Regions from separate parts of the uncultured Bacillus sp. genome, predicted to be linked through region 2. Evidence: predicted binding sites of a transcription regulator. Region 2 holds the regulator's gene; the other holds the start of a gene.
What was found. Region 2 encodes Rex, which represses fermentation and respiration genes when NADH is low (regulators of the CRP and FNR family bind a similar motif). Its sites were predicted from a motif close to TTGTGAAATATTTCACAA; they were not measured.

Region 1: a site for Rex is predicted at 3,588-3,605, ahead of Q5C82_RS01805 (nitrate reductase subunit alpha). Genes of this name have one in related genera too.

What each region holds. Positions count from the first base shown of each region.
Region 1 is NZ_CATYRA010000001.1:367,528-373,573, forward strand. Features, by position in the region: gene Q5C82_RS01805 (nitrate reductase subunit alpha) at 1-3,523, opposite strand, end outside; gene arfM (Crp/Fnr family transcriptional regulator ArfM) at 3,741-4,217, opposite strand; gene Q5C82_RS01815 (YwiC-like family protein) at 4,361-5,080, shown strand; gene fnr (fumarate/nitrate reduction transcriptional regulator Fnr) at 5,113-5,829, opposite strand; gene narK (nitrate transporter NarK) at 5,927-6,046, opposite strand, start outside.
Region 2 is NZ_CATYRA010000019.1:4,918-10,963, reverse strand. Features, by position in the region: gene groL (chaperonin GroEL) at 1-767, opposite strand, end outside; gene groES (co-chaperone GroES) at 814-1,098, opposite strand; gene Q5C82_RS19985 (CPBP family intramembrane glutamic endopeptidase) at 1,336-2,070, shown strand; gene Q5C82_RS19980 (YdiK family protein) at 2,067-2,258, shown strand; gene tatC (twin-arginine translocase subunit TatC) at 2,296-3,060, opposite strand; gene tatAY (sec-independent protein translocase protein TatAY) at 3,067-3,240, opposite strand; gene Q5C82_RS19965 (redox-sensing transcriptional repressor Rex) at 3,262-3,909, opposite strand; gene moaC (cyclic pyranopterin monophosphate synthase MoaC) at 3,906-4,418, opposite strand; gene abc-f (ribosomal protection-like ABC-F family protein) at 4,544-6,046, shown strand, end outside.

The sequences.
Region 1 (6,046 bases), on a different contig from region 2:
CTCCGCGGTTATTCGTCAGTTTTGTGCCTGGCACGTTGATGTGGCGGTCCTGGGCATGATGCATAAACGCCATACCTTTAGGAATCCGGTGAGACAAAACTGCTCTCGCGACGACAACACCATTTCGGTTAAAACATTCAATCCAATCGTTGTCTTTGATATCCGTGTCCTCTGCATCATCTTTATTCATCCACACGGTCGGCCCTCCGCGGAATAGCGTAAGCATCGGCAAAGAATCAAAATACATGCTGTGGACAGACCATTTATTATGCGGCGTCAAATAATTGAGGACGATTTCTTTGCCCTCTTGATCAGGCCGCTTGCTCAGAAACGGACGATGCTGAAGGATCGGTTTAAATGTCGCCATCGTTTCACCGAATTCCATCATCAGTTCATGATCGACATAATAAGATTGTCTGCCGGTCAGTGTTCGCCACGGGATTAATTTTTCTACGTTCGTCGTAAACGGGGAATACCTGCGTCCCCCTTTTTCTGAGCCGGTAAATGCCGGAGAGGTAATGACCGTTTTCGGCTGGGCTGTAATTTGTTCGAACGTAAAGCATTCTTCTTCCCGTTCTTCCGCCAGGTCTTTCAGCTTCAGGTTTGTGATGTTTTCAAGTGATTCCCATGCTTTCACGGCGACTTTTCCATTTGAAGTGGACGATAGGGTTAAAATCGCTTCTGCCGCCTGCTTTGCTTCACTTATATTGGGGCATCCCTTTGCAACGCTATCCGAGGTGATTTCTCCCAATCTTTTTTTGAGTGATTCATATTCATCGGCTATCGACCAGCTCATCCCTTTTGTTCCGCTCGGTTTTAAACCGGCATGAGGCCCGAGCGCGGTCATTTTATGAAAAATGCGCTTGTAATCCCGTTCAACGACTTGGATGTTCGGCATCGTTTTTCCCGGAATGGCTTCGCATTCGCCCTTGTTCCAGTCATTGATTTTGCCGAATGGCTGTGCCAATTCCTGCATGGTGTCGTGGAGAAGCGGTGTCGCTACAACTTCTTTCACCGGCTCCATATCGACTTCTTCTGCCAGATCAGAAACGGCTTTTGACAGTGCTTTGAAAATATCCCAGTCTGACTTTGATTCCCACGGAGCCGAGATCGCCGGAGCGAAAGGATGAATGAACGGGTGCATATCCGTGCTGCTGAGATCGTGTTTTTCATACCATGTCGCCGCCGGCAGCACGATATCGGAATAAAGCGCCGTACCGGCCATTCGAAAATCGAGATTGATTAACAAGTCGAGCTTTCCTTCCGGTGCCTGCTCCCTCCATTTGATTTCTTCAGGGCGGATGCTGTCGCTGTCGTCATTCATCAAACCGTTTGTCGTCCCCAGCAAATGCTTTAGAAAATATTCATGCCCTTTTCCTGAGCTGGAAATCAAATTTGCCCGCCATACAAAGAGATTTCTTGGGAAATTCACTTCATTGTCAGGATCTTCAATTGCAAATTTCAGCTTTTTCTCTTGAAGCTGTGAGGCCACGTACGCACCAATGTCTTCAGGTGTTGTTGCACCCGCTTTTTCAGCTTCTTTGTACAGATCAATGCCATTTTGATTGAACGTCGGGTAAGACGGCAGCCACCCTAATCGCGCCGCCAGCACATTGTAATCGGCGTGATGCTTGTAGCGGGATGACGCAGCGATCGGTGATGCCAAGTCACTGATCGGCTGGTCCTCGTAACGCCACTGATCTGTCGCAAAGTAGAAAAATGAGGTGCCGTTTTGCAGCTTGGGCACGCCCTCCCAATCCTTTGCATTTGCAATCGTCTGCCACCCTTCAGCAGGACGGAGCTTTTCCTGCCCCACATAATGGGCCCAGCCTCCGCCGTTTACGCCTTGGGCGCCTACCAGTAATACGAGATTTAACACTGCCCGGTAGATCGTGTCAGAGTGGAACCAGTGGTTAATCCCCGCCCCTACGATAATCATGGATCGGCCGTCTGTATCGATCGCATTTTGGGCAAACTCTCTGGCTATCTTAATGACGGCTTCTTTTTTGATTCCTGTCATCTGTTCCTGCCAGGCAGGCGTGAACGGCTCAGGATCATCATAAGAGACAGCTGATTGTTCGCCGAAGCCCCGGTTCACGCCGTAGTTGGCCAGTATCAAGTCAAACACGGTCGTGACACAAACCTCTTCACCGTTCAGGTTCAGTTTTTTTATAGGAAGATCCCGCTCAAGCACTTTGTTTCCGTCATTTGAAAAATACGGGATGCGCACCGTGCCGATTTCATCCTCTATTCCCAGCAAAGAGAGACGGGGTTCAATTGGGTCTCCGGTTTCTTCATCGATCATGTGCAGGTTCCATTTCTGCTGTCCGTCCCAGCGGGAGCCCATTGTCCCTTGCGGTATGGCAAATGCGCTTGTCTGTTCATTCCAGACCGCAGGCTTCCACTGATCATGCTTTGTCTGCCGCCCGATGTCTTTCGCATGCAGAAAACGCCCCGCTGTGTATACGCCATTTTCTTTTGACAGGGTGACGAAGAACGGAAAATCCGTGTATTGCTTTGCGTACTCAATGAAACGTTCCGTCTCTTGGTTCACGTAAAATTCCTGCAAAATGACGTGGCCCATCGCCATCGCAAGCGCCCCGTCAGTCCCTTGGCGGATACTCAGCCAGTCATCCGCGAACTTTGAGGATTCCGCAAAATCCGGACTGATCGAAATGACTTTAGCGCCTTTATAGCGGGCCTCCGCCAAAAAATGTGCGTCAGGTGTTCTCGTTAACGGAACGTTGGAGCCCCATGTGATGATATAGCCTGAATTGTACCAATCACTGCTTTCCGGAACGTCTGTCTGGTCACCCCAAATTTGCGGGGACGCCGGAGGAAGATCCGCATACCAGTCATAAAAACTGAGCATAGGGCCGCCGATTAATGACATAAACCGGGAGCCTGACGCGTGGCTGATCATGGACATGGCCGGAATCGGGGAAAAGCCGACGTTCCGGTCAGGCCCGTATTTCATAACTGTATAGAGCAGAGAGGCTGAAATCAGCTTCAGCACCTCCGGCCATTCAGCGCGCACAAAACCGCCTTTCCCTCTCGCCTGTTTATAGGACTTTGCTTTTTCAGGATTTTCAACGATCGATTTCCAAGCATCCAATGGATTTTGATGGGCCTGCAGTGCTTCCCGCCACAAATTGATCAGCACACCGCGCACGTATGGATATTTCACACGGAGCGGGCTGTAGATGTACCATGAAAAACTTGCCCCCCGCGGACAGCCCCTCGGTTCGAAATCAGGCATATCCGGGCCTGTTGATGGATAATTCAAGTTTTGTCCTTCCCACGTGACAATTCCGTTTTTCACATAAATATTCCAGCTGCAGGACCCCGTGCAGTTGACGCCGTGGGTGGAGCGAACGACTTTGTCGTACTGCCATCTGTTTCTGTATACATTCTCCCAATCGCGATCTTCGCGGGTGGTTTGGCTATGTTTATTTGAATGGTGTTCGATAGGAGAGAAATAGTTCAATCTCCTAAACAACGGACTCATTTTCTTTTTCTTCATGAAAGTTCACTCCTTCCGAGTCAGGTGATGCTAAGTTCACTATAAACAGAGACAGCGTGTTTCCTTGTGAACTATGTCACACACTTTACTTTTTTCACAAAATGTTCACACAAAGGAGAAGGAAGGGCTTTCACAGGATGTGATGAAGGCGGCGTTCAGGCAGGACGCCTGAGTCATTATTCATCTTTCATTGAAAGATCAAAAAAACCGGTTCTCTTTAAGAACCGGGCTCGGCATTTTCATCCTGTGATGTGTGCAGATAACGCAAAAATAATTGATAGGACCAAAAGACATTTTGCTGAAGCATGGCCAAAAAATTCATTTGCAGCTGCGGATTGTAAGACATCATTTTATTAAATGTGTAGTAAGGGATATTGAGAATCAGAATGTCTGAAGTGGCATTGACTGAGATAAAAGGCGATAAATACAGCCCGCCTTTTTCATCAATCGGAAACACATCGCCTTTTTCCCACAGCGCAACGGTTTTCGATCCTTCAGGGAGCCTGCTGTCCATAAAACGGACACTGCCTTTTAATACAATATAAACGGATTGAGAATGAAGAAAGGATGGAGACTGATCAGATGAGCCGCGGATAAACGTCCCGTTTTTCAGCAAGGTTTCGACAATGGATAGAGGCACTTCATTAAACATAGGAAGTTGTTTCAGAAATAATAAATAGTCACACTGATTCATAGGAAAGCCTCCTGTGCTAAGGATAGCTTTAGTGTAGCTCGATTGAGCCTGTACAGCAGTGATGTATTTCACAGCCTGTATGATGAATGTCACTTATCGGGAGGATGACTGCATTTATAATGAAATAAAAAAGGAGGATTTCGATAAAGGCGCTGATTCCGAAGCAGCACGGCGCATGGGCAATGCTGCTGATTCCATTTTTACTCGGGATGATCAAGGGAGGCCCCGTTTTCTGGCATATTCCGCTCTTCCTAGGCTGGCTTTTCCTTTACTTGGCGGTTTATCCCATCACGCTTGCTTTGAAAAAGAAGCAGATCAAATCCTATCAAAAGTGGATATATTATTACGGTGTTCTGGCCTGCTGCTTTTTGATTATTCCTGTCTTTCATAAGCCGCCGCTCATCATGGTTGGCGTTTCTTTATTGCCGCTGTTCCTCATTCATATGTATTATGCCCGCCGAAAAAACGAACGGGCGCTAGTGAATGATATTGCGGGTGTCTTGTTCTTATGTTCAGGCGGGCTTGCGAGCTGCTGGCTGGGGACGGGAACCCTTGACGGCTGGGCTTGGTTTATTTTTTCTCAATCTGCTTTATTTTTTATCGGAAGTTCCTTTTATGTGAAGTCGGTGATCCGGGAGAGAAAAAACAAGGCATTTGCTTACTGGTCATGGGGATATCACCTGCTGCTCCCCTTTCTAGCGTTTCTTATCGGAGCAGGATGGGCATTTCTTGCTTTTGTCCCAAGCAGTTTGCGGGCATGGTTTTTTCACGGAAGAGACTGGCCCGTTAAAACGATCGGCATTCTGGAAATCGTGAATGCCTGCTTCTTTTTTGCCGTCATGTGTATGTTTATCACTAGATAAAAAACCAAGGACCGCCGGCGGTCCTTGGTTTTTTAGTCAATATTGCAAATCTCCAGCGGACAGTTTTCACACTCGATCTCGCATCGCAAATAGTCCCGCTTGTGCAAAATAATTTTTCCGGATTCTTCTATCGAAATCACCCCTTGTTTGCGGAGGTCCCCCAGCATACGGTTGACGCTTTCCCTTGCCGCTGCGCAAAACTTTGCCAAATCTTGATTTGTCAGCACAATGTTAATCAGTATGCCGTCGCTTCGTTCCACACCGTAGCTGTTTGATAAGCGGATAAGGGTGGAGTAGAGCGCCCCCTTTTTGCCGTGAAGAAGCAGATCCCTTATTTTGGACTGGATTTTCCGGAGGTGCGTACTCATCCATTTCATAAATTCAAATGTCAAAGCACCGTTGTGGATTAATTCCTTTTCCAGCTTGTTTTTATTAATGACGAGCACCTCGCCATCCTCTAGCACTTTTGCACTGAGCATATATCTAGGTTCTTCAGTGAAAAGTGTTAATTCCCCGACGATATCATGCTTTTGGCAGATTCTAAGTGTCAGGTCTTTTCCGTCAGATGTCAGCTTGCCAATTTCAATGAGTCCTGATTGAATCAGATAAAGCTCTTCTGCATCCATTCCTTCCCGAAACAAATACGTGTGTTTTTCCATTTTTCTTTTCGTACTAATCGATTCCAGCAATTCATGCAGATCGCTGGAAATAAGATCACTATCAGATGGTCGAACAGAGAGAAAATTCATGAGCTCACCTCGAAGAAAGTCACGTTGTGTATTTATTGTAACGTGAATTGATTTGCACCCATCCAGAAAAAACTAACAATCTTGTGAATGCCCAGTGTTAGTTGACGCTCTGACTGTTTCTCTCCGTGTGCGTTTTCATTCTTTCCTGCCAATACATCCATATGACAAGGACAAAGCTGGCTAACGCCACTTCCGAAAGCGCCATAAAACCGATTGC
Region 2 (6,046 bases):
GCTTCGCCTTCAACATCCTCAGCGATTAGAAGCAATGGTTTGCCTTGCTGAACAACCTGCTCAAGTACAGGAAGGATTTCTTGAATGTTTGTGATTTTTTTGTCTGTGATTAAGATGTAAGGATTGTCAAGAACCGCTTCCATCTTATCAGAGTCAGTTACCATGTAAGGAGACGCATATCCGCGGTCGAATTGCATACCTTCAACAACTTCAAGCTCAGTTGTGAAGCCTTTAGACTCTTCGATTGTGATAACGCCGTCGTTGCCTACGCGCTCCATTGCTTCAGCGATAAGGCTTCCGACTTCCTCATCAGCAGCAGAGATCGCAGCAACCTGAGCGATAGACTCCTTGCCTTCGATTGGCTTAGAAATTTCTTTTAAGTTTTCGATCGCAACCGCTACAGCTTTTTCCATACCTTTACGAACGCCTACAGGATTAGCGCCTGCTGTTACGTTTTTAAGGCCTTCACGGATCATTGCTTGCGCAAGAACTGTCGCAGTTGTTGTACCGTCACCGGCAACGTCGTTTGTTTTGCTGGCTACTTCAGCAACAAGCTTAGCACCCATGTTTTCAAACGCGTCTTCAAGTTCGATTTCTTTAGCGATTGTTACACCGTCATTTGTGATTAACGGAGAACCGAATTTTTTCTCTAGAACCACGTTGCGTCCTTTTGGTCCTAAAGTTACTTTTACAGCATCAGCAAGTGCATCGACACCGCGAAGCATTGCGCGGCGAGCTTCTTCACTAAACTTAATTTCTTTTGCCATGTTTACAAGACCTCCTCAAATGTTTTAAGTATTGTTTATTTAAGAATTAGCCGATAACAGCTAAAATGTCGCTTTCACGTAAGATTAAGTATTCAGTACCTTCGTATTTCACTTCAGTACCTGCGTATTTTGAGAAGATAATGCGGTCGCCCTCTTTTACTTCTAAAGCAACGCGCTCTCCGCTTTCTAACACGCGACCTGAACCAGCTGCCACGATTTTGCCTTCTTGTGGTTTTTCTTTTGCAGAATCCGGCAACACAATTCCGCTGGCAGTTTTTTCTTCAGATTCTACGAGTTCAATGACAACGCGATCACCTAATGGCTTTAACAATGTAATAACCTCCTCAATAGTATGAATATGTAATTTTAGCACTCGACACTAAAGAGTGCTAACACAATTCTTATAATAAAGAATCTCCCTTCCAATTTCAAGTGATAAGATAAAAAATTTTTCACGCTTACATGATTCTTTTCAGCTCCCTTATCCGTTAGCTTTTTCACCCTTGTTCCGATTATGTTACAATAGCTGTAGATGAACGAAACCCATTAACAAAGGAGTACATACCATTTGAGAAAACAGTATTGGTTTATTATTTTGACATATATCATCATGCAGTTTTCCGCATTAATCGGGATTCCCTTGTTATTTAAATTCGGTTATGCCGGAGGACAGCCTACAGCTGAGAATATGCTGCACGCACAAGGATTATGGTCCGTCATCAGCTTCATCGCCTGTCTCGTTGTCGTTCTGCTCATTCTGAGAACTGTGCCGAAAGAAACGCTGCGAAACGGACAGAAGGACTCAATCGGACTTTCTATCCTTTGGGCGATAGCCGGTTTTTTCATTGCCCTTTTCTCTCAAGGAATAGCAGGCTCTATTGAATATTATATATTCGGCATCGGAAGAGAATCAGAAAATACGCAAGCTATTCTGGATGTCATTCAGGCAGTTCCGCTTATGATTATGGTTTCTTCCGTCGTCGGTCCTATATTAGAAGAAATCATCTTCAGAAAAATCATTTTTGGCACACTGTACGAAAAAACGAATTTCTTCTTTGCCGGACTGATCAGCTCGGTTATTTTCGGTATTGTTCACGCTGATTTGAAGCATCTACTTCTATATACAGCAATGGGCTTTACCTTTGCCTTCTTGTATGCGAGAACAAAACGGATATGGGTGCCGATTTTCGCCCATGTCATGATGAATACATTTGTCGTCATCATGCAGTTTGAGCCTGTTCAGAAGTACCTCGAACAGCAGAGCACACAAATGCAATTGATTATTGGAGGATTATTTTTATGAGAAACCCGGTAGTTTGGGGAATGATCTATTTTGCCGTAGGATGCATCTTTACTTATCTTGCCGCAAGCTCGCCAGGCAGCATGTGGTCATTTTACTCCATCCTGCTGATGGTGTTCGCCGCTTACAACATCAGCATCTCTTTTAAGATGTTCGCCTTTTCATTTAAAATCAAAAAGAACCAGAAATAAAGAAAATCCATTTCTCTCATGAGAAATGGATTTTTTATTATTGCCCGGAAGACACGTCCTGAACGTCAGCACTGCTTTTCTGCGCTTTCCGATAGGCTGCCTTTGATATAAGAATACTGATTTCATATAAAATCAACAGCGGAACAGTGACCATCATATGAGACAAAAGCTCAGGCGGTGTAATCAGGGCAGCGATCACAAGCAGCGTAAAATACGCATACTTTCTGATTTTCGCTAAGAACATCGGTGTCACAATTCCAAGCCTGGTCAAAAACATGAGGATGACCGGCATTTGAAACAACAGTCCAAACGGAATCGTCAGCTGCAAAAGAAAATGAAAATACTCATTAATTCCGATCACCTGATTGACATTCAAATCCTGAGAGATCCGCTTCATAAAATCAACAACAAAAGGAAATAAAATATAATATGAAAAAGATAAGCCCGCTAAAAACAGCAAAATAGAGATCGGAATGTAGCTGAGCGTTACTTTGCGCTCTTTCTCATAGAGGCCTGGGCTCACAAAAGCCCATAGCTGATACAGAATAATCGGCGAGGTCAGGACAATCCCGATGATAAACGCGAATTGCATAAACACAAAAAGCGGGTCTGTCAGATTAAACGCATTAAGCGTAAGCTCCTTCGCTTCATCCGTTTTTTGCAAATAAACAATCATGGGCTTTGCTAAAAAAAATCCTGCGATAAAGAAAACGACAAATGCCAGCGCCACAACCAGCAATCGTTTTCGAAGCTCAGCAATATGCTCCAGCAGCGACATTTGATTCACTTTCATTCGTGTCATCCTAACTTACTGATCTTCTTTCTTTTTTTCCTCGTCATCACTCGTTAATCCTTTAGTAGCATTTTTGAATTCACGAAGTGTGTCTCCTGCAGCTTTCCCCAGTTCAGGCAGCTTTTTGGGACCGAAGATGATCAGAGCAACGATTGCAATAACAGCAAGGCTTCCAGGACCGATCGGCATATTTGGGCTCCTCCTTTCCCTCTATTCGATTTCCTCTAAAACTGAATAATGTTTCAAGAAATAAACCAGTGACTGAAGCTCTACAGCTAAATCTATATGATGAATTCGAATGTGTTCCGGCACATTCAAACGGGCCGGCGTAAAATTAAGAATTCCCTTGATTCCTAACGCGACCAATCTGTCTGTAATCGATTGAGCGGCAACTGCTGGCACTGTAAGAATGGCAACTGATTCATTTTTTACGTGTTGTTCTAGGTCGTCAAGGTTATAGACAGGCACGCCGCCTACCTCAGTTCCTATTTTACTCTCATTTATATCAAAAGCCATTGAAATTTTTGTGTTATTATTTTTTGTGAAATTGTAGTGAAGAAATGCAGTTCCCAAGTTCCCGACACCAATCAAGATAACGTCTGTCATCTCATCCTGATCAAGCGTTTTTCGGAAAAATGACAGCAAATAATCCACATTATATCCATATCCTTTTTTGCCAAGAGCTCCAAAATAGGAAAAATCCCTGCGAATCGTGGCAGAATCAACCTTTACGGCATCACTGAGTTCAGCGGATGATACACGCTGTTTTCCTGACGCATGCAGATTCTTTAAAAAGCGATAGTAAAGCGGCAGCCGTTTTGCCGTCGCCTGCGGAATTTTTGATTGATCCTTATTCATTTTTGGTCCTCCAAATTATACTCGGATAGTTCTCTTTTAAAGTCACCGTTTTTCCCGCCTGTTTTCTCCAGCAAGAAAGTAGGACCGATGACCATTCCCTTATCAAGGGCCTTACACATATCGTAAACGGTAAGAGCACACACCGATGCAGAAGTGAGCGCTTCCATTTCCACACCTGTACTCCCTTTCGTTTTGACCTGTGCTTTTATATGAAGTATAACTTCTGATTCTTTTATTTTCCAGTCAAACGATATATCTACCCCGCTCAGTGAAAGCGGATGGCACATCGGAATGATATTGGACGTTTGCTTTGCGGCCATTATGCCTGCCACCTGTGCAACAGCCAGTACATCTCCTTTGCCGATATCGTGACTTTGTATTTTCTCGTACACTTCATTCTTCATGTGTACGCTAGACACAGCCGCCGCAGTACGGACAGTCGAAGATTTTTCGCTGATGTCCACCATCTGGGCTCTGCCCTGTTCATTAAAATGAGAAAATCTATTCATATTAAAACTCTCCTTAAACAGATCATACACTATTTTCTTCTCTATGTCTTTTTCAGCCAATGTATTGTTTGCTGACTTCTGGTTCATAAGCTACACTTAACTTATTATAGCAGAGGTGAAATAATATGATGATCTTACAAGTTAATCAGCTATCAAAATCATTTGGTGCTGATACTATTTTAAACAATATAAAGCTGGAAGTCAGAAATCGTGATCGCATCGCCATTGTCGGAAGAAATGGCGCGGGAAAATCCACGCTGCTTAAAATTATCGCAGGCCAGCTTTCGTATGAAAAGGGCGAAATCATTAAACCGAAAGATATTACAATGGGATATCTTGCCCAGCATACGGGCTTGGATTCTAAGCTTACCATAAAAGAAGAGCTGCTGACTGTTTTTGACCACTTAAAAGCAATGGAAAAGGAAATGCGGGCTATCGAAGAAAAAATGGCGGCAGCTGATCCTGATGAACTGGAAAGCATCATGAAAACGTATGACCGGCTTCAGCAGGAATTCAAAGATAAAGGCGGCTATCAATATGAAGCGGATGTCAGATCTGTGCTTCATGGACTCGGCTTCAGCCATTTTGACGATTCAACACAGGTACAAAGCCTCAGCGGGGGGCAGAAAACAAGGCTGGCCCTCGGTAAGCTTCTGTTAACACAGCCTGATTTGCTCATTCTCGATGAGCCGACAAACCATCTCGATATTGATACGCTAACCTGGCTTGAACATTATTTGCAAGGCTATTCAGGCGCCATTCTCATCGTTTCGCATGACCGCTACTTTTTGGACAAAGTAGTAAACCAAGTATACGAGGTATCAAGGGCTGAAAGCAAAAAATATCACGGCAACTACAGCGCTTATCTCGACCAAAAAGCCGCACAGTATGAAAAAGAGCTTAAAGTGTATGAAAAGCAGCAGGATGAAATCGCAAAGCTTCAGGATTTTGTAGACCGAAATCTAGCGAGAGCTTCTACCACAAAAAGAGCACAAAGCCGCCGAAAACAGCTGGAACGAATGGAAGTCATGTCAAAACCGCTCGGCGATGAAAAATCCGCAAATTTTCATTTTGATATTACAAAACAGAGCGGAAATGAAGTCCTGCGCGTTCAGGATCTCACAATCAGTTATGAAAACCAGCCGCCGCTTTTAACAGAAGTGTCGTTCATGCTCACAAGAGGGGAAAGTGCCGCGCTTGTCGGCCCTAACGGAATCGGTAAATCGACATTGCTAAAAACATTAATGGACACCCTAAAGCCAGATCAAGGATCGATCTCATACGGCTCGAATGTCAGTGTCGGCTACTATGATCAGGAGCAGGCTGAACTGACTTCCTCTAAACGTGTCCTTGATGAGCTGTGGGATGAGTACCCCGGTCTTCCGGAGAAAGAAATCCGAACTTGTCTCGGAAATTTCTTATTCTCCGGAGATGATGTACTGAAACCTGTCCATTCACTGAGCGGGGGTGAGAAAGCAAGATTGGCCCTTGCTAAGCTGATGCTTCAAAAAGCTAATTTTCTTATCCTTGATGAACCAACAAACCATCTGGACTTAGACAGCAAAGAAGTTCTCGAAAATGCGCTGATCGATTATCCAGGTACACTGTTATTTGTCTCACATGACAGA